Regions from separate parts of the Mesorhizobium sp. Root695 genome, predicted to be linked through region 3. Evidence: predicted binding sites of a transcription regulator. Region 3 holds the regulator's gene; each other region holds the start of a gene.
The links. Region 3 encodes LexA, which represses DNA repair genes until DNA is damaged. Its sites were predicted from a motif close to TGTTCNNNNTGTGTTCNG; they were not measured.
Positions count from the first base shown of each region.

Region 1 (6,913 bases), on a different contig from region 3:
GCGGGTCGTCCCGTCCGGATTTTTGGGGAGGCGCGAGATCGTCCCCGCCACGCCAACATAGGAATTTCGGGCGCTCGATCAACAGCGACCGGCAACACCGTTGCCGGTCGCTGTTCTATTCCGAAGCGGATGGACCGGACTTACTTGTCCTTGAGCTTCATCGCCTTGACCGGCGGGGCCTTCAGGGCCGGAGCCGGGACCGGCTTCTTGGCATCCTTCTTCGGCTTGCGGGCTTCCTTGCCTGCCTTCATCGCACCTTTAGCCATGATTCGTTCCTCCTAATGTGGGAAGCGAAGTGAAACAAGAGAACCGCCCGACTGCAAGGGGTTAGCGACTGCTGCCGCCGTCAGCGGCTCGCTTTCAACCGGTTTCTAATTTGCTCGTAAACCATGGCGGTCCGTGCCATGGTTGTCTTCGCACTGCGGCATCAACCCGTGCCTTCGCCGGGTGATCGTCAGGCAGGCCGTCAGGACGACAATGCGAATCCACATCGGCTGCGAGATGAGCTTCGACTTTCCTCAGGAAACGCCGCTCATCGCGATGCTGAATGTGCACTATTCGCGTGCCTCCGATCTCGAGCGGCCGGATTTCCTGACCTCCAACCCGCCGGTGCCGATCGAAAGCTATCGCGACAGTTTCGGCAACTGGTGCAACCGGTTCGTCGCGCCGCCCGGGCGTTTCACCTTCGGCACTGATGCAGTGATCCGCGATCCCGGCACCTTCGAGATGGGCGACCTGATGGCCTGGCAGCACGAGGTGCGTGACCTGCCGGCGGACACGCTGCTGTTCCTGCTGCCCAGTCGTTTCTGCGAGAGCGATCTTCTGGCCAGCGAAGCGTGGCGGCTATTTGGGCATACGCCGCTCGGAATTCCACGCGTGCAGGCGGTCTGCGACTTCGTCCACAACCATATCGTCTTCAATTACGGCAATGCGCGGCCGACGCGCACTGCGGCGGAAGCCTATCGCGAACAGAGCGGTGTTTGCCGCGACTACGCGCATCTCGCAGTCACCTTCTGCCGGGCACTCAACATCCCGACGCGCTACTGCACCGGCTACATCAGCGACATCGGCATGCCGAAGCCGTGGGCGAGCATGGATTTCTGCGCCTGGATGGAGGTCTATCTCGGCGGCCGCTGGCATGTCTTCGACCCGCGCAACAACGCGCCGCGCATCGGCCGCATCCTGATCGCCTCCGGCCGCGACGCCGCCGACGTGCCGCTGACCCATATTTTCGGGCCGGGCACGCTCGCCGGCTTCAAGGTGTGGACTGAAGAGATCGTCGAATAGTCGCCGTCTCCTGCCCGCCGGTCTTTGGCCGGCGACCTCTTTGGCAGCCGCCGTCTTGAACGATCGGGCTACTCGCGCGTTGTTTGTGGAGCTTCGGCGGTCTGGTCGTTAGACTGGGTGCCTCGAACGGGGACTATACGATGGCCGGGCATGGCGGCTCAAAGAAAGTCATCTACGCCGCACTCGCCGGCAATCTCGCCATCGCGCTGACCAAGTTCGGCGCCGCCTTCTTCACCGGCAGTTCGGCAATGCTGTCGGAAGGCGTGCACTCGCTGGTCGATACCGGCAATGGCGGCCTTCTGCTCTACGGCATGCACCGCGCCGCCCGCCCGGCAGACCGCACGCATCCGCTCGGGCACGCCCGCGAGCTGTATTTCTGGAGTTTCATCGTCGCACTCCTCGTCTTCGCGCTTGGGGCGGGCGTGTCGTTCTACGAAGGCGTGGTCCATATCATGGCGCCGGAGCCGGTCGCCAACGCTGAGGTGACCTACATCGTTCTGGGTCTTTCCTTCCTGTTCGAAGGCAGTTCGTGGTGGGTGGCGCTGAAGGCGTTTCGCCAGCAGAAGGGCAAGGAGGGCTGGCTGCAAGCCGTGCAATCGAGCAAGGATCCGAGCGTCTACACCGTACTGTTCGAGGACAGTGCGGCCCTGCTCGGCCTGATCGTCGCTTTCGCCGGCATACTGGCGGCGGAGCTGCTGGAGATACCCGAGCTCGACGGCGCCGCCTCGATCGGCATTGGGCTGATCCTTGGCGCAACGGCGATCTTCCTGGCACGCGAAAGCAAGGGCCTGCTGATCGGCGAGCCGGCATCGCTCGAGGTGCAGAGACAGGTCCTGGCGATCGCCCAGCAGGATCCGGCGGTGCAGCGGGCGAACGGCGTCCTGACCGTCCATATGGGGCCGACAGAGATCGTCGCCGGCCTGAGCATCGAGTTCGAGGATCGTCTGACGGCGCCCGAGATCGAAGCCTGCGTCGAGCGCCTGGAGGCTAAGTTGAAAAAGGAGATGCCGCAGATCACGCGGCTGTTCGTCAAGCCGCAGACATCAGGCACCTGGGAGAAGCGGCGCAAGCTGATCGACACCGCATCCGATCCGGCTCTGGACTAGCGCTGCGCCATTGTCTCACAGTCTTGCCCCGCTAAGATTGATTAAAGAGCCTTTGGAGGAGCGAAGATGAAAATCGACGGCGGCTGCCATTGTGGCGCCATCACCTACGAGGCGGAGGTCGATCCCGAAAAGACGAATGTCTGCCACTGCACGGATTGCCAGCAACTGACCGGTACGGCTTTTCGCGTGACGGTTCCGGCGCCCGAGGATCATTACCGGATCACCAAGGGCACGCCGAAGGTCTATATCAAGACAGGATCCACTGGCGCCAAGCGCGCCCAGGCCTTTTGCGCCGAGTGCGGTTCGCACCTTTACGCCACGTCGGTCGGAGATGGTCCCAAGGTCTATGGAATTCGAGCGGGTACCGCGCGGCAACGCGAGGATTTGATCCCGACACAACAGAAATGGCACCGCTCGGCGCTGCACTGGCTGCCTGAATTTCAGGGCATGACCACCGTAGAGGAGCAGTAGCGCGGCTCAATCATCGCCTTCGACGACCCTCAGCCTGAGCTGTCCGGTTTTCGAATCGGCAACGCGCGGGCCGGGCTCGACCTGCGCCGCCGGAGCCCGCGACGCTGCGTCCGCGGCGGCGTCGCCGTCGGGCTGCGCGCCGAACTCCAGTGCCTCGATCTTCTGGCCGCGCTTGGTGACCTTCGAGGTCGAGACCAGGATGTCATCGATGTCCTTGGCCGACTGGCCGAAATGGACCTGCAGTTTGCGCACCCGCTCGTCGACACGCGCAACGTCCTCCATCAGCCGGATGACCTCGCCCTGGATCAGATGCGCCTGTTCGCGCATGCGGGCGTCCTTGAGGATCGCCTGGATGACCTGGATCGACAGCATCAGCAGCGATGGCGAGACGATGACGACGCGGGCGCGATGCGCCTTGTGGACGATCGCCTCGAAATTCTCGTGGATCTCGGCGAACACTGATTCCGACGGCACGAACATGAAGGCGGTGTCCTGCGTCTCGCCCTGGATCAGGTATTTTTCCGAGATATCGCGGACATGGATCTCGATGTCGCGGCGGAAGGCCTGCGAGGCGACCTTCTGCAGATCGGCGCCATCGGCGGCGCGAATGGCGTTCCAGGCTTCCAGCGGGAATTTTGCGTCGATAGCAAGTGACGGCGCTCCGTTCGGCATCTTCACCAGGCAATCGGGCCGGCTGCCGTTCGACAACGTCGCCTGAAATTCATAGGCGCCGTGCGGCAGGCCGTCGGCAACAATCGCCTCCATGCGCGACTGGCCGAAGGCGCCGCGCGTCTGCTTGTTGGAGAGGATCGCCTGCAGCTGCACGACTTGGCCGGCGAGCGACTGGATGTTGCCCTGTGCGACATCGATGATCGCCAGCCGCTCCTGCAATTTGGCCAGGCTCTCATGCGTCGATTTCGTCTGCTCGGTCATGGTCTGGCCGAGACGACCGGTCATGGCGTCGAGGCGCTGGCCGATCGACTGCGTCAGCTCGGCCTGCCGCGCCCCGAACACCTCGGCGATGGCACCCATGCGGCCCTGCATCTCGGCCTGCGATTGCAAAATGCCGGCCATCCGTGCCTCGGCGTCGCGGGCATGATCGGCGGCTTCCGCGGCCGCCACAGCGCGCGCCTTGGCCGACCGCCACAGCGCGATCACGAGCGCCACGAACAGGCCAAGAAACAGCAAAGCGCCGAAGGCCAGCGCATGGCCGAGCGTGATCGTGGTGGCGCCAAGCCGGGCGACGGGCTCCGAAAGGATAGTGCTCAGATCATTCATGTGGACAGCATAGACGATTCGCCCTGATAGCACAGATCAAAACGTGAACGAGCCTCAAGCCCAACGGTTGACGCTTTTCGCTGGAGGTCTTAGGTGGAACGCCATGCCGATCAAGCCGCTCATCATCCTTCCCGACCCCATCCTGCGCCAGGTTTCCAATCCGGTGGAGCGTGTCGACGCGCCCCTGCGCAAATTAGCCGACGACATGCTGGCGACGATGTATGACGCACCAGGCATCGGGCTGGCGGCAATCCAGGTCGGCGAGCCGCTGCGCATGCTGGTGATCGATCTGGCCAAGGAAGACGAGACGCCGGCGCCGCAGGTCTTCATCAACCCGGAAATCCTGGAGAGCGCCGATGCGCGCTCCGTCTATGAGGAAGGCTGCCTGTCGATCCCGGACTATTACGCCGAGGTCGAACGCCCGGCCTCCGTGCGGGTCAAGTATCTCGACCGCGACGGCAAGTTGCTGGAACTGGAGGCCGAGGGCCTGATGGCGACCTGCCTGCAGCATGAGATCGACCACCTCAATGGTGTCTTGTTCATCGACCACATCTCGAAACTGAAGCGCGACATGGTGGTGAAGAAATTCAAGAAGCTCGCCAGGGACAAGGCGCCGGGCAAGCTGGCGGGATAGGGGACATGCCCCTTCGCGTCATCTTCATGGGCACGCCGAAGTTTTCGGTGCCGACGTTGCGCGCGATTGCCGAGGCCGGACACGACATCGCCGCCGTCTATACGCAGCCGCCGCGCGCCGCCGGACGGCGCGGGCTGGAGCTGACACCGTCACCGGTGCAGCTCGAGGCGGAGCGGTTGGGCATCGAAACGCGGACCCCGGTATCGCTCAAAGGCAAGGCGGAGCAGGCCGCGTTCCGTGGCCTGCAGGCTGATGTCGCCGTGGTCGTCGCCTATGGCCTGCTGCTGCCGAAGGCGGTTCTGGAGGCAACCCGGCTTGGCTGCATCAACGGCCATGCATCGCTTCTGCCGCGCTGGCGTGGTGCCGCGCCCATCCAGCGCGCCATCATGGCCGGTGACCTGGAAAGCGGCATGATGGTGATGCGCATGGAAGAGGGTCTGGACACCGGTCCGGTCGGACTGGTTGAAAAATGCGCCATCGAACCCGATATGACAGCCGGCGATCTGCATGATCGGTTGATGAGTGTCGGTGCGACCCTGATGGTGGAAGCGCTGGCGGGACTGGAAAGGAACACCCTGACATTTGCCGACCAGGCGGTGGAAGGGGTGACCTACGCCAAAAAAATCGATAAATCCGAGACGCGCGTGGACTGGACTCGCTCGGCGAGCGAGGTTCACAATACCATTCGTGGCCTGTCGCCCTTTCCCGGCGCTTGGTCCGAGATAGGAATTGGCGGCCGCCCGGAGCGGCTGAAACTGCTTCGCTCGACGCTATCGCAAGGCCTGTCGCCTTCGGAAGATTTGGGCGAGTCGGGAGGAATTCTCGATGACCGGCTGACGGTCGCTTGTGGAGTAGGCGCGATCAGACTGGTCGAAGTTCAACGGGCGGGCGGAAGGCCCGCTGCCGCGTCGGAATTCCTGCGCGGGGCCAAGATCGAAAAAGGAATGAAATTCTCATGAGCATGATGTCGATACGCGCGGCGACGCCGCGGGATCGCGAGGCCATTCGCCTCGTCGAGGAACACGCTTTCGGCCAGCAGGCGGAGGCCGGGCTGGTCGACGCGCTGGTGACCGGTGGCGACGCCGTTGCCGAACTGGTGGCGGAAGAAGACGGCCAGGTGGTCGGCCACATCCTGTTTTCGCGGCTGTTCGTCCAGAATGGCGGCAAGAATTTTGCGGCCGTGGCGCTCGCGCCGCTGGCGGTGGAGCCTTCGTTCCATGGCAGCGGCATTGGCGGGGCGCTGATCCGCGAGGCGCATATCCGCCTCAGGGATGGTGGCGAAACGCTGGCCGTGGTGCTGGGCGACCCCACCTATTACGGGCGTTTCGGCTATAGCCACGCGCGTGCCGAGAACTTCGAAAGCGAGTACCAGGGCGAGGCGCTACAGGCGCTGGCCTGGGGCGACGCACCTGAGGCAGGCAGGCTGGTCTACGCCTCCGCCTTCACCGCTCTCGCCGCCTAGGCGAGAGCGTATAGCCGCCCGGCATGCCGCGTTTTCGCCTCGACATCGAATATGACGGCAGCCTGTTTGCCGGCTGGCAGCACCAGGCGGATCAGCCTTCGGTGCAGCAGGCGATCGAGCAAGCGATCAAAAAATTCTGCGGCGAAGAGGTCAGGTTGCGAGCCGCCGGCCGCACCGATGCCGGCGTGCATGCAACCGCCCAGGTGGCGCATGTCGACCTCGCCAAGGCGTGGCCAGGCGACAAGGTGCGCGATGCCATCAATGCCCATCTGCAGGCGGCCGGCGCACGCATCGCCATCCTGAAAGCGACGGTCGTCTCGGACGGTTTCGACGCTCGCTTCTCGGCCACCGGCCGCCACTATCTCTACCGCATCCTCAACCGCCGCGCGCCGGCCGCGCTCGACAAGGGAAAGGTGTGGTGGGTGCCGAAGCGGCTCGACACCGGCGCCATGCATGAAGCGGCGAAGGTCCTGCTCGGACGACATGACTTCACCACCTTCCGCTCGACCCAGTGCCAGGCCAACAGCCCGATCAGGACGCTGGAGCGGCTCGATGTGATGAGGCAAGGTGACCTGATCGAGGTAAGGGCCTCTGCGCGCTCCTTCCTGCACAATCAGGTGCGTTCGATGGTCGGCTCGCTCAAGCGCGTCGGCGACGGCGGCTGGACCGAAGCCG
Region 1 is NZ_LMHO01000001.1:94,896-101,808, reverse strand. It holds gene ASD99_RS35065 (hypothetical protein) at 141-266, opposite strand; gene ASD99_RS00490 (transglutaminase-like domain-containing protein) at 478-1,287, shown strand; gene ASD99_RS00485 (cation diffusion facilitator family transporter) at 1,428-2,393, shown strand; gene ASD99_RS00480 (GFA family protein) at 2,460-2,864, shown strand; gene ASD99_RS00475 (DNA recombination protein RmuC) at 2,871-4,142, opposite strand; gene def (peptide deformylase) at 4,246-4,776, shown strand; gene fmt (methionyl-tRNA formyltransferase) at 4,782-5,735, shown strand; gene ASD99_RS00460 (GNAT family N-acetyltransferase) at 5,732-6,238, shown strand; gene truA (tRNA pseudouridine(38-40) synthase TruA) at 6,262-6,913, shown strand, end outside.
Region 1: ASD99_RS00475 (DNA recombination protein RmuC) is a predicted target of LexA. The motif match lies at 4,175-4,192, and genes of this name have one in related genera.

Region 2 (6,913 bases), on a different contig from region 3:
CGCCTCAGAAAAGAAGCCCATGTCATGGAGGACGGGCTGTTCGAAAGCTGGATCCGCAGCGCGGCAGGGGTGGTCAGGCCGCGCGGCGGGCTTGCCGTGATTGCCCGTCCCGAGCAGCTCGGCGCCATTCTCGATGCGATCGCGGGGCGCTTCGGCGATGCCCAGATGCTTGCCGTCCACCCTCGCCCCGACGCGGCGGCAATCCGTATCGTTGTGCGGGCAACGCTCGGGGCGCGGGGAAAGCTTGCCATCCGCCCGCCCCTGATGCTGCACGCGCAGTCAGGCCACGGCCCCGATGAGCGCAGCGAAATGATCACCAACGGCCTCGCCTCGCTGTTCGGAGATTGAGCTATTCAGCCGGGCCACATTGCCGTTGGCCGGGAAATGCCTACATGCCTGCAACCTATCGACTGGAGACCGCGCCCTCGTGAAACGACTTATCAACCGCCTGCTGCCGAAATCCTGGCGCTCCACCGTCGTCACCATTCCGGTCATCCGGCTGCACGGCACCATCATGGCCGGCGGCGGCCAGTTCCGGCCGAGCCTGTCGCTGGCTTCGACGGCCGGCCTCATCGAGAAGGCGTTCTCCTACGACGCGCCGGCGGTCGCCATCTCGATCAATTCGCCCGGCGGCTCGCCGGTGCAGTCGCGGCTGATCTTCAAGCGTATCCGTGACCTGGCCACGGAAAAGAACAAAAAGGTGCTGGTCTTCGTCGAGGACGTCGCGGCATCGGGCGGCTACATGATCGCGGTCGCCGGTGACGAGATTTTTGCCGATCCGTCCTCCATCGTCGGTTCGATCGGCGTGGTCTCGGCCTCGTTCGGCTTTCCGGAACTGATGAAGAAGATCGGTGTCGAGCGCCGTGTCCACACCGCCGGCCAGAACAAGGCGGTGCTCGATCCGTTCAAGCCAGAGAAGAAGGAAGACGTCGAACGCCTGAAGGCGCTGCAGCTGGAGGTGCACGGCACGTTCATCGATCTAGTCAAGGAGCGGCGCGGCACGAAACTGAAAAACGATCCGGACCTGTTCACTGGCCTGTTCTGGACCGGCATCAAGGGCCTCGAACTTGGCCTGGTCGATGCGCTTAGCGACATGCGCACGGTGCTCAAGACCCGTTTCGGGGCGAAAACCCAGCTCAGGCTGATCACGGCGCCGCGCGGTTTCCTCGGGCGCTTCGGCCTGTTCGGTTCGAGCAAGGGCTTCTCAGTGCCCGATATCGCAGCAGCCGCCGCCAGCGGCGTGATCGATGCGGCGGAAGAGCGCGCGTTGTGGGCACGCTTCGGGCTTTGAAAAGCCGACAAAACCGTCTAGCATCAGAGCCTGAAGTCTCATGCATGTCGTTTTCCCAAAATCGGATCGACATGCATCAACCGACCCGACCGGCCGCCTTCGCCGGCCCAGCGTGGGAGGAGTTTTGGCATGCCGCAGATCATTTTCTTCACCGTCGTTGGCGTCGCCGCCTATTTCGGCTACCGCACCTTCATCCGCGAAGCCGAGCGCGTGACCGCCAAGGTGCGGCGCACCGAAAAACAGGCGGCCAATGGGGCGATCGGAACGCTGGTCAAGGATCCGAAGACCGGCGAATACCGGCTGGCCAAGGACTGAGCATCATTTCGCATACCATTGTGGACACCGACATCGGGTCGCGTAGCTGGCACGCGCACGCCAAGATAAATCTTGCGCTGCATGTCACCGGCAGGCGCCCTGACGGCTATCATCTGATCGAAAGCCTGGCGGTGTTCACGCGGTTTGGCGACAGGGTCGAAATCGGGCTCGCCGACAGCGACGGGTTTGCCGTGTCCGGCCGCTACGCCCCGGCCGTTCCTCTCGATGCGAGCAATCTGGTGCTCAAGGCGCGCGATGCCTTGCGACAGGCGGTCGGGCACGAGAGAACACCGCCGGTCGCCATCCGGCTCGAAAAGAACCTGCCTGTCGCCTCCGGCGTCGGCGGCGGGTCGAGCGATGCGGCGACCGTCCTGCGCGGGCTGGTGGAGATATGGGCCCTGGACATCGACGGCATCGAGCTGGCACGGATCGGCCTCTCGCTTGGCGCCGATGTACCGATGTGCCTGGCGGCCAGGCCGCTGGTCGCACGCGGCATTGGGGACGAGCTGTCGATGGTGCCGGATTTTTCGGCGCTTGGGCTGGTGCTGGTCAATCCGGGCACGCCGCTCTCGACGGCCGAGGTCTTCGCAGCGCTTTCGCGTCGTGACAACGAAGCCTTGCCGCCGCTGCCACGCAGCATCGACTTTCACAGCCTGCGCAACTGGCTGGAGATCACCCGCAACGATCTCGAGCCTGCAGCGCTTGCCATGCAGCCCGCGATTGGCAGGGCGCTTTCCTGGCTGAACAAGGCTGGATCCGGTTTTTCGCGGATGTCCGGGTCGGGCGCAACCTGCTTCGGCCTGTTCGAGACCGGCAATGTCGCCAAGCGCGCGGCCGCCGAAATCCGCGGCCGCCAGCCCGACTGGTTCGTCGCGGCGACACGCAGCATCGCATCGGAGGGCGCTGATGGCCAGAATTGACGAGAGCCGTTCCTTTATTCCCGTGCGCATCGCAGTGCTGACCGTTTCAGACACGCGCGGCCTCGCCGACGACAAATCCGGCCAGACATTGGCCGATCGCATCACCGAGGCCGGCCACATCCTGGCAGCCCGCGATATCGTCACCGACGACCGGGAGAAAATCCGCGACAAGGTTCTGGCGTGGTCGCTGGACAAGGATATCGATGTCGTGATCACCACCGGCGGTACCGGCTTCACCGGTCGTGACGTGACACCGGACGCGCTGGAGCCGATCTTCGAAAAGCGCATGGACGGCTTTTCGGAAGTTTTCCACCGCATCTCCTACGACAAGATCGGCACCTCAACGATCCAGAGCCGGGCAACCGGCGGCGTCGTCAACGCCACCTTCGTCTTCGTGCTGCCGGGTTCGCCAGGCGCCTGCAAGGACGCGTGGGACGGCATCCTGAAGGCGCAACTCGACTACCGGCACATGCCGTGCAACTTCGTCGAGATCATGCCGCGCCTGGACGAGCATCTGCGGCGTGGCACCAAGGCTGGATAAACAGGCTCAGCGGATGACCGGCTCGCCATGGAATCGCCGGCGCGATGGCGGCGATACGCCGAAGCCGACTTCCATCATCAGCCGCGGCGTGCGCGCCGGCACGGTGCCCATGTGGAAGCCGAACGGGTCCTCGACGAAGCCGAGACCGGCCTCGCCAGTCAGCGTCACCGGGCTCTGCTCGCCATACACATCCAGAACCTCTTGTGCGGGATGGCCGACCAGGAGGGTGAGTTGATGCTTGAGACTGCGTCGCTTGTGGCTGCCCCTGACATAGACATGCGGACCGGTGTCGGCATCGACCGCCTTGAGATAGAAAAAGAATTTCAGCATGCGCCAGTCGTCGAGGTCGAAATGATACTTGCCCAGCGAGGCAAGGTTCTTGTCGGCATCAGAGGCAGCACCGGTCGGAAAACTCCACCAGACGCGCGTCGTGATCAGTTTTGCCTGGCAGCCGAGATAGTGCGCGGCAACATCCAGAAGCAGCGGATCGCGCTGGATGGCCAGCGCCGCCGGGCAGTCGAGGATGCGCTCGAAAAAATGCCCACTGAGCAGCGAGCGGCCGAAGCGCTTCTCGGCCTCGGAATGTTCACCCGGCATGAATTCGAGGCGGCGGTCGAAATTGCCGAAGCAAGGCGTGCGTCCGGCGAAGTCAGCGATCTCCTCGTGGATATCAGACGGCAGGACCAGGCCTGAAAACAGCCCGTCGGAGCGCAGCGCTTCGACCACGGCTTCACGCTCGACGCCGGCAAACATCGTATCCACCGTATTGTCGACTGGACGGGCGCGTTTTGCACCCAGCCAATGCATGCGGCGTCCAGGCATTGTACGCGCCAGCACGAACATCGGCAGCCAGGCGGGGTTTTCGCGAAGATCCTTGAGATAGGTCGGAATGCGCACGGCGATGCGCCGCAACAGGCCGCCGTTGCGCGCAATGGCCTCGAGGCTGGCCGTGCCGGAATTGTCGGGGGTTGTAAGATTCATTGGGTCCTCGACTATGAGAGCGCCACCGATGCCGCATCGGTGTTCACCACTCGGCATGACCCAAACCCAATTCACCGCTTCGGTTGGAAACTAACCCGGCGTCAGATTTTGTGCAATGCACAACGGAGAGAGCACCTGCAAAAAATCATTGTCGTGAGCGATGCTTCTGCTTTACCGGCGCTACCCAGATCTCGGCGTCGAGCCGCTTTGTCGCTAGGCCGCGGGCGATGGCCTCGGCGCTGCCGGCACTCTTGGCCGAGGCCGCGGCCTGACGCTTGCTGATCAGCAATCCGTCGGCCAAGGCACGGTTTCCCGAAAAGACGCGCGCCAGGAACGGCGTGCGGCTGCCGCGCGCCCGCGAAAACCGTGCCGGCATGGTTTGCCTGGCCGTATGGTCGACCACCACGTCGATCCAGCCCTCCACCAGCCGTGCGCCCGGCTCCAGCAGCAGCAGCCAGTCCCCCTTGGCCTGGCGGATGCCGGCAGCAACGCCGCCAGTCACGTACTGACATCCGGCATGCTCGGCCACGCGATGCGTCTGGTCGGTGGAGCCCGTGTCGCAGACGATGACTTCACGCACGACGCCCTCGACCGCGCCGCCAATCAGCGAGGCAAGCGTGCGGGTAAGGCCCTCCTCGTCATTGCGGGTTTCGATGAGAACACTGAGCATCATTAGCCGAATAGCGGAAAGCGCGGCACAGCGCCAGTTATTGCAGCGCACCATAAAAAGTTCTTGCTTTGTTCTCATCGACAAAATAGGAATAATTTCATGAACAGAGCGATTCGACACAACATGGACAGTCCCTGGGAGCGGGCGAAGATGGAACAGATCGTGCGAGCCGACATTGCAGCTTTCGGAGCAGGAAGAGCCGAGATGGCCAATGCGATGATCGAGCAGAGTGGCGTGCGTGTCCGTCCGGACCGCAACCGCGGCAGGTCGGCGGGCATCAATCCGTCCGGCCGGTTCGAGCCAGTCAGCCGGCATGTGTTCGACGATGGCTGGAATTCGCTGGAGGAACTGCCGCCCTTCAAGACCGAAGTGCAGGTCGAGAAGCCGCGCACCATCATCACCCGCAACGAATCGCCCGACATCTCCTTCGACCGTTCGATCAACCCCTATCGCGGCTGCGAGCACGGCTGCGTCTATTGCTTTGCCCGGCCGACGCACTCGTTCATGGGCCTGTCGCCGGGCCTCGATTTCGAATCCAAGCTGTTCGCCAAGCCGGATGCGGCGCGCTTGCTCGACAAGGAGCTTTCGAAGGATGGCTACCAGCCGCGCACCATCGCCATCGGAACCAACACCGATCCCTACCAGCCGATCGAGAAGCAATATCGGATCATGCGCGAGATCCTCGAAGTTCTGGAAGCGCGCGGCCATCCGGTCGGCATCGTGACAAAATCCGCGTTGGTGACGCGCGACATCGATATCCTGTCGCGGATGGCCGAACGGGGGCTCGCCAAGGTGGCGCTGTCGGTGACGACGCTCGATCGCATGCTGGCCAGAACGATGGAGCCACGCGCGTCGACGCCGACCAAGCGGCTGGAGGCGATCCGCCAGCTTTCGGATGCCGGCATTCCGGCTTCGGTCATGGTCGCGCCGATCATCCCGGGCCTGACCGACCAGGAGATGGAACGCATCCTCGATTCGGCACGCGCGGCCGGCGCTCGTGAGGCGGGCTATGTCGTGCTGCGCCTGCCGCTGGAAGTCAGCCCGATCTTCAAGGACTGGCTGCTGCGTCATTATCCTGATCGCTACCGCCATGTGATGTCGCTGATCCGCTCGATGCGCGACGGCAAGGACTACGATTCGGAATGGGGCAAGCGCATGAAGGGCGCCGGTCCCTATGCCTGGCAGATTGGCCGGCGCTTCGAGATCACCGCCAAGCGACTCGGCCTCAATGCCGAACGGCGCACGCTGCGGACCGACCAGTTCGTTGTCGCCGCCAAGGATCAGTTGCAGCTGACGCTGCTTTGAGAATGCACTTCATTGCGGCGGTTTGATCTGCCGCAGCATAGGAATTCCGTCCGGCCTGCCCCGGCCTGCAGACGGTGCCCTCCCGGTCCGACGCCCCACCCGACCCGGAGGGACTTGCGGAGAATCGGAGCCGATGCGAACCTCGCCGCAACATGGCTCGCGCGCGTTCCGATTCTCCGCTTCTCTTTGAGATCATCGAGAAACCCGACTTCTCCTTCGAGACGAAGGCGATGGCGGACGGCCTGTGGCCGGTCGCCGGGATGGACGAGGCCGGCCGTGGCCCCCTGGCCGGGCCAGTGGTCGCCGCGGCCGTGGTGCTCGACCCCGCCAACATTCCGGACGGGCTCGACGATTCCAAGCGCCTCAGCCATTTGCAGCGTGAGGCCCTGTTCCTGCGAATCCTCGGCTCCGCGCTAGCGGTTTCAATGGCGTCGATCAGCGCCGAGGGCATCGACGGCAGCAACATTCTCAAGGCCAGCCTCGAAGCCATGCGCCGCGCGCTGGTCGGCCTGTCGGTTCAACCAAAGCTCGCCCTTGCCGACGGGCGCGACGTGCCACCGGGCCTGCCTTGCGCCGGGCGCGCGCTGATCAAGGGCGACCAGCGTTCGCAGTCGATCGCCGCCGCCTCGATCGTCGCCAAGGTTATGCGTGACCGCATGATGTGCGGCTGCGGCAACCATCACGACCGCTACGGGTTCGAAGTCCACATGGGCTACGCCACGGTCCGCCATCGCACGGCGATCGAAGCGCATGGCCCGGTGGCGCGGCTGCACCGCGTGTCGTTTGCGCCGTTTCGGCTTGGCGGGGTGGAAGTGGCGGAAGAAGAGAGCTTGGCCGGCCTGGATTGAGTTAAGCGGCTGCGACAGCAGTCTCCCCCCTCGAGGCAGGGG
Region 2 is NZ_LMHO01000043.1:255,802-262,714, forward strand. It holds gene ASD99_RS27870 (tRNA1(Val) (adenine(37)-N6)-methyltransferase) at 1-348, shown strand, start outside; gene ASD99_RS27875 (S49 family peptidase) at 428-1,291, shown strand; gene ASD99_RS27880 (hypothetical protein) at 1,421-1,606, shown strand; gene ASD99_RS27885 (4-(cytidine 5'-diphospho)-2-C-methyl-D-erythritol kinase) at 1,627-2,526, shown strand; gene moaB (molybdenum cofactor biosynthesis protein B) at 2,513-3,067, shown strand; gene ASD99_RS27895 (hypothetical protein) at 3,074-4,048, opposite strand; gene ASD99_RS27900 (glycosyltransferase) at 4,194-4,718, opposite strand; gene ASD99_RS27905 (PA0069 family radical SAM protein) at 4,869-6,023, shown strand; gene ASD99_RS27910 (ribonuclease HII) at 6,176-6,871, shown strand.
Region 2: ASD99_RS27905 (PA0069 family radical SAM protein) is a predicted target of LexA. The motif match lies at 4,777-4,794, and genes of this name have one in related genera.

Region 3 (6,913 bases):
TCGGATAGCCGCGGTGCAAGAGGATGCCTGCGTCGCCGTCGATGAAGGTGATTTCGGATTCGCAGCTTGCCGTCGAGGTGAAGCCGGGATCGTAGGTGAAGGCACCGGTGGTGGAGTAGAGCGAGGCGATGTCGATGACATCGGGCCCGACCGAACCGCTTCGCACCTTGAATTCGTGGGTCTTGCCAGCGAATTCAAGCGTTGCCGTGGCCTCCTGGGTCTTGCCGCCCAAATCCAGTTTCTTCGCAGCTTCGGTCATTGCAAACTCCTTGTTGTTTCCTCATGCCGGCAAAGGCAAAATTCTGCAAAGCGACACGTCGAAATCACCGCTATGCGCGTATTCGCCACCGCATTTCAGGAGGTGCGTGCCAGATTGGGCCAAGGCCTAATGTTGCACTGCGAAACCCGCCTTTCAATGCCAATCTTCTTGGGCCAGTTTGCTCCTAATCGATTTGATCTTCTATGCGCGCCAGGCTTTCCTCGCGACCGAGCACGGCAAGCACATCGAACACGCCCGGCGAGGTGCTCTTGCCGGTCAAAGCGGCGCGCAAAGGCTGGGCCACGGCGCCGAGCTTGTGGCCACCAGCCACTGCAACCTCGCGGATCGCGGCCTCCGCTGCAGCGGCCGTCCACTCACTTGCAAGTGCGTTCAAAGCTTCGTGAGCGCCGCGCAGGATCTTGCGGGCATGGTCATTGAGCAGAAGGGCGGCCTTGTCATCGATCGGCAGCGGTCGCGTGGCAAACAAGAAGGCTGCGCCATCGACGAGTTCGACCAGCGTCTTGGCGCGCTCCTTCAGGCCCGGCAGTGCTGCCAGCAACTGCGCCTTGTTGCTGTCGTTCAGGCGTGAAGCCATCGCCGGGCCACCCTCGAGATAGGGCAAGGTGGCGATGAAGATGTCGAACAGCTCGGCGTCGCTCATACGGCGCATATGCGCGCCGTTGATCGCCTCGAGCTTGGCGAAGTCGAAGCGGGCCGCGCCCTTGTTGACGTCGCCGATGTCGAACCAGGAGATCATGTCCTTGATCGACATGATCTCGTCGTCGCCATGGCTCCAGCCAAGGCGCGCCAGGTAGTTGAGCAGCGCCTCCGGCAGGTAGCCCATGGCGCGATAGGCCTCGACGCCGAGCGCGCCGTGCCGCTTCGACAGCTTGGCGCCATCGGCGCCGTGGATCAGCGGGATATGCGACATGGACGGCACCTCCCAGCCCATGGCGTTGTAGATCACGGTCTGGCGGGCGGCATTGGTCAGATGGTCGTCGCCACGGATGATGTGGGTGACGCCCATGTCATGGTCGTCGACGACGACGGCATGCATATAGGTCGGGTTGCCGTCCGAACGCAGGATGATGAAATCATCGAGATCCTTGTTGGGAAAGCGCACCTCGCCCTGGACGCGGTCATGGACGATGGTCTCGCCCTCGGTCGGCGCCTTGATGCGGATGGCGCCCTTGGCGCCTGCAGGCGCCTCTGAGGGGTCGCGGTCACGCCAGCGGCCGTCATAGCGGGGCGGCAGGCCCTTGGCTCTGGCGGCCTCGCGCATTGCCTCCAACTCGGCCGGCGTCGCGTAGCAATAATAGGCCTTGCCCATGCGCACCAGTTCCTCGGCCACCTCGCGGTGGCGCGGCGCACGCTCGAACTGCGACACCGGCTCGCCGTCCCAGCTGAGGCCGAGCCAGGAAAGTCCGTCGAGAATGGCAGCGGTGGCGGCTTCGTTGGAGCGTTCGCGGTCGGTGTCCTCGATGCGCAGCAGCATCGTGCCGCCGGTGTGCTTTGCATACAGCCAGTTGAACAGCGCCGTGCGCGCCCCGCCTATGTGCAGGTAGCCGGTGGGCGAGGGGGCAAAACGGGTGACGACCTTGTCGGACATGGAACTCTCGGAAACCATCTGAAGCGGGGTGTTGTCGCGCGGACTTTCGCGCGCCCGGCGTTCATGTAGCATAGGGTGTCGAGGGCGCAAGGGGCAGACCCGATGGCTGGACGAAGCCGGGGCTCGGATCAGGGCGAGGACGCCGCTATTGGCGTCAGCGAACGGTCCCTCTTTGCGCCTCTGCCAGCCCCGCTGCCGCCGCCGTCGCCCCTTGTGCCGGCTCCCGGCAAAGCGCCCGTACAAGCGGATGTCGCCGCCTCTATTCCAGTTGCCGAAACCGACAGGGTCGTGCGCGTGCGCCGGCGAATCGGCCGGATTTCACTGCGTCGCCTGCGCCACAGCGTAGCCACTGCGGCTGGCCTGGAACTCGACCGAGGCATCGCTTTCCTGCTGGTGCCGGTCTGTCTGGCAGTCGGAGCGATCGGCTACTTTTCGCTGGCGGCGGAGCCTGACTTTGCCAAGCCCGTCGCGGTCGTCGCCCTTGCCGCCCTATGTGCGGGGGTCTCGCGTTCCTGGCCAAAGACCCATCTGTGCTTCATGGCGGCACTTTTGTGCGCGCTGGGTCTGCTCGCTGCAAAGGTCGAGACATGGCGGGCAGGCACACAGATGCTGGGTTCGGAAATCTCGACGCAGGTGACCGGCCGGGTTGTCTCGCTCGACCGGATGGAGACCGGTCGCGTCCGGCTGACCATCGACGTGACGTCGACCGCAAGGCCGAAATTGCGCTATGCGCCCGAGCGGGTGCGGCTTTCGGCACGAAAGATCCCGGCAGACACAACCGCCGGGTCCCTGATCACGGGATATGCCAAGCTGTTGCCGCCGACGGGTCCGGTGCGGCCGGACAGCTACGACTTCTCCTTCGACAGTTATTTCGCAGGCATCGGCGGCAGCGGGTTCTTTCTCGGCAATCCAAAGCTTGTCGTCACTGATGACGGCGACATGCCGCTGTCGGCCCGCCTTTCCTCTCGCGTGGAAAATGCCCGTGAAGCGATTGCCGATCATATCAGGGCCAGCGTCGGTGGCGCCGAAGGCGAGATCGCCGCTGCGCTGATCGTCGGGGTGCGCGCCGGCATTCCCGATGAAATCAATGAAGCGATGCGGCGTACCGGCATCTACCACATTATCTCCATCTCCGGGCTGCACATGGCGCTGGTCGCCGGCACCATCATGGGTTTGCTGCGCGGTGCCTTCGCCCTGTTCCCGGACTTTTCCGCGCGCCGTCCGGTCAAGAAATATGCCGCCGCCGCGGCATTGCTTTCGATCGCCGCCTATCTCATCATCTCAGGCGTCGTGGTTGCCGCCGAGCGCAGCTTCATCATGCTGGCAGTGATGCTGATTGCCGTGCTGTTCGATCGGGCAGCACTCACCATGCGCAATCTGGCGATCTCGGCGATCGCCGTCATCGTGGTGTCGCCGCATGAAGTGGTCGGCCCAAGTTTTCAGATGTCGTTCGCGGCGACTGCCGCGCTGGTCGGCGCCTATGCCGGCTGGTCGGATCATCGCGCGGGGAAAACCAGACCGCCTCCGCCAAAGCGATCCTTACCTGGCTTCCTGACGCGAAAGTTCCTGCTGGCGGCGGGTGGCCTTGCCATGACCTCGATCATCGCCGGCAGCGCCACTGCGCTGTTTGCCATCTGGCATTTTCAGCGCGTGTCGCCGCTCAGCCTGTTTGCCAATCTGGCCATCATGCCGATTGTCTCGGTCGTTATGCTGCTTGCCGTGATCAGCGCACTGACGATGCCCTTTGGCGCCGATGGACCTTTTTTGTATCTGATGGGCGAGGGCCTGACGGCGATGGTCACCATATCGGCGTGGATCTCCGAGCGTTCGCCTGTCGATGGGGTCGGATTGATTTCGCAGCAGTCTGTCCTGCTGGTGGCGATTGCCCTGGTCATCGCGACGATGGCGACGACACGGCTGCGGCTCGCGGCTCTTCCCTTTGCGCTTGCCGGCCTGCTGACCGTCTCGGATGCGCGCACGCCCGACGTGCTGATCTCGGAGGACGCCCGACTGGTTGCGTTGCCGATCGGCGGCGGCGAGCTCGCCGTCAGCCGCGCACGGCCGAACGAATTCACCGTCGACAACTGGAAACGCGCACTGACATCCGAAACCATCGTCGTGCCGGAGGTGTTCGACAAGGGCGATGGGCAATTCGAGATCGCGGATGCCCCGGAACTGCCGCCGGGATCGCCGTTCTATTGCACCTCGGGCGTCTGTCTGGCCAGGCACACGTCCGGTGCGATCATTGCCTATGTCGAAGACCGAAAAGACACCTGGAAAGCCTGCGGCTTTGCCGAGCTGATCGTTGTCAATGACGCCACGGCCTATGACGCCTGTCACAATCCGCTGGTTCTCGTCATCACCAAGCGACAACTGGCTCGCAAAGGCAGCGCTGCCATCTTCTTCGATCGCCAGTCGGCGACCACGCCGGCAACCGTCAGCTTCGCGGTGGACAGGCCTTACCGGCCCTGGCATGTACAACGCAAATTCTCACGCGAGGCGAGGGGACTGCCGCCCTTCAAGGGACCAGAGAAGCCAGTGGTTAAACCGCAGCCACCTCAGTAGCGGCGGATCAGGCCGACGAGCTTGCCTTGCACCTTGACCCTGTCCGGGCCGAAAATACGGGTTTCATAGGCTGGATTGGCGGCTTCGAGAGCAATCGAGGCGCCCTTGCGGCGGAACCGCTTCAGCGTCGCTTCCTCTTCATCCACCAGCGCCACGATGATTTCGCCGGGGCTCGCCGTATTGGCATTGCGGATTATGACGGTATCGCCGTCGAAGATGCCGGCATCGATCATCGAGTCGCCCTTGACCTCAAGGGCATAGTGCTCGCCGCCCATGATCATGTCCGGCGGCACAGAAATCGAATGCGTCTGATGCTGGATGGCATCGATCGGCACACCTGCCGCGATGCGGCCCATCACCGGGATCGAAATGGCGGAGACCACGTCGTCGTCATTGCCGGCCGAAGACATCCGCGAAGGCGCCGGCTTGAGCTGCCGGCCAAGGCCGCCTTGACCAAGACTGCCCTGGATAATGCTTGGCGAGAACTTTTTTGCCGCGTTGAGGCCGGGCGCGATCGAATCCGGCAGCCGCAACACTTCCAGCGCGCGTGCCCGGTTGGGCAGCCGCCGAATGAAGCCGCGCTCCTCTAGAGCTGTGATTAGCCGGTGAATCCCGGATTTGGAGGCAAGATTGAGCGCCTCCTTCATCTCGTCGAAGGATGGCGGAATGCCGCTTTCCTTCAGGCGTTCATGGATGAACATCAGCAGTTCGTGTTGCTTGCGCGTCAGCATGGCGGCCCCCAAGGTACCGGAAATCAGAATCAGAAAAACAAACCCAGAACAAACACTATCTGTTCCAGTTGTGTTCCGCAACTGTTTAAAGTTTAATGAATTTGTTAAGATGGCGGAAATTTTTCGGTGTTGGAAAACGGGCCTCGTTGACGACTGTCTGCCGTCACGTTGCGCTTTCTGGCATTGAAATTGTTATGGTTAATGGCCTGTGGTCCATGCCGAGCTCAGTGTTGGCATGAGCTGTCGATAGGCCCCTCGAATGTGGGTATTTCAGCTTTTCGGGCGTTCGTTCGCAGTGAACGAAACGAAGCCAAAATGCCAACCTTGGTTAATTATCGCGGCTGGCGCTGGCCCCCAGCAATGAACGCATTTGCGAGCTGGAAATTCGTCCCTCGGTCATATGACTTGGGGAGAGCCGGCGACGACAGATCGTCGAAAGGGCTGCGTCAGGTGACAGCCTCCTTGACGGCGAAACGCTGGTCCTTCCATGCACCCGTGCGCAGAATGTCTTCCAGCACCTCGACCGCCAGCCACACATCCTTGTAGCCGACATAGAGCGGTGTGAAGCCGAAACGGATGGTCGATGGCGCGCGGAAATCACCGATCACCCCACGCTCGATCAGCGCCCGCATGATTTGATAGCCGTGATCGTTATGGAACGACACTTGGCTGCCGCGCTTGGTCGCGTCGCGGGTGCTCTCCAGCGTGAGACCATAGGCGCCGCACTTCTCTTCGACGAGCTGGATGAACAGTTCGGTCAGCGCGACGCTCTTCTTTCGCAATGCCGCCATGTCGACGTCGTTCCAGATGGCAAGCGCGCCTTTGAGCGCCCGCATCGACAGGACCGGCTGCGTGCCGCACAGAAAGCGGCGGATGCCGGTGCCGGCAACATAACCCTGTTCGAAGGCAAAGGGCCGCGCATGCCCCCACCAGCCACTGAGCGGCTGGCTGATATCGCCGTGGTGGCGCTTTGCGGCATAGATGAAGGCAGGCGCGCCCGGACCGCCGTTGAGGTACTTGTAGGTGCAGCCGATGGCGAAATCGGCATTTGCATGGTCGAGTTCGACCGGCAGAGCGCCCGCGGTGTGGCAGAGATCCCAGACGATCAGCGCTCCGGCCGCATGAGCCTTGCGCGTCAGCGCCGCCATGTCGCGCAGTTCACCCGATTTGTAATTGACGTGGTTGACCACCACCACCGCGACGCTTTCGTCGATCAGCTCTTCGATGGTTGGCGCGTCGACGCCAGCGAGGCGCAGCACGACGCCATCCCGGGTCGAGGCCACGCCTTCGGCGATGTACAGGTCGGTGGGAAAACTATCACCCTCGGCGACGATGGCCAACCGGCCGGGCCGCATCTCCAGCGCCGCATGCAGCACCTTGTAGATGTTGGCCGACGTCGTGTCGCAGACGACGGTCTGGCCGGCCGCGGCTCCGATCAGGCGTCCGATCTGGTCGCCGAGTTCGATCGGCATGTCGAACCATCCGGCTGTGTTCCAGGCTCGGATGAGATCCTGGGCCCATTCCTGGGTCGCCGCCTGCTGCAGCTCGCCAAGAGCGGCATGCGACGCTGCCCCCAGTGAATTGCCGTCGAGATAGATCACCCCCTCTGGCAAAATGAAACGATCGCGCATGGCACGCAGCGGATCCGTGGCATCCATCGCTTCGATTGCAGCCAGATCAGGAATTCCACCCATGGTCAGTCAGTCCTCTGTTGTTCGCGAAGGGTTTTCCGCCACAGACGCGTCCCCT
Region 3 is NZ_LMHO01000025.1:1,301-8,213, forward strand. It holds partial or broken gene gltA (citrate synthase) at 1-259, opposite strand, end outside; gene gltX (glutamate--tRNA ligase) at 444-1,868, opposite strand; gene ASD99_RS22560 (ComEC/Rec2 family competence protein) at 1,971-4,433, shown strand; gene lexA (transcriptional repressor LexA) at 4,427-5,164, opposite strand; gene kynU (kynureninase) at 5,611-6,858, opposite strand.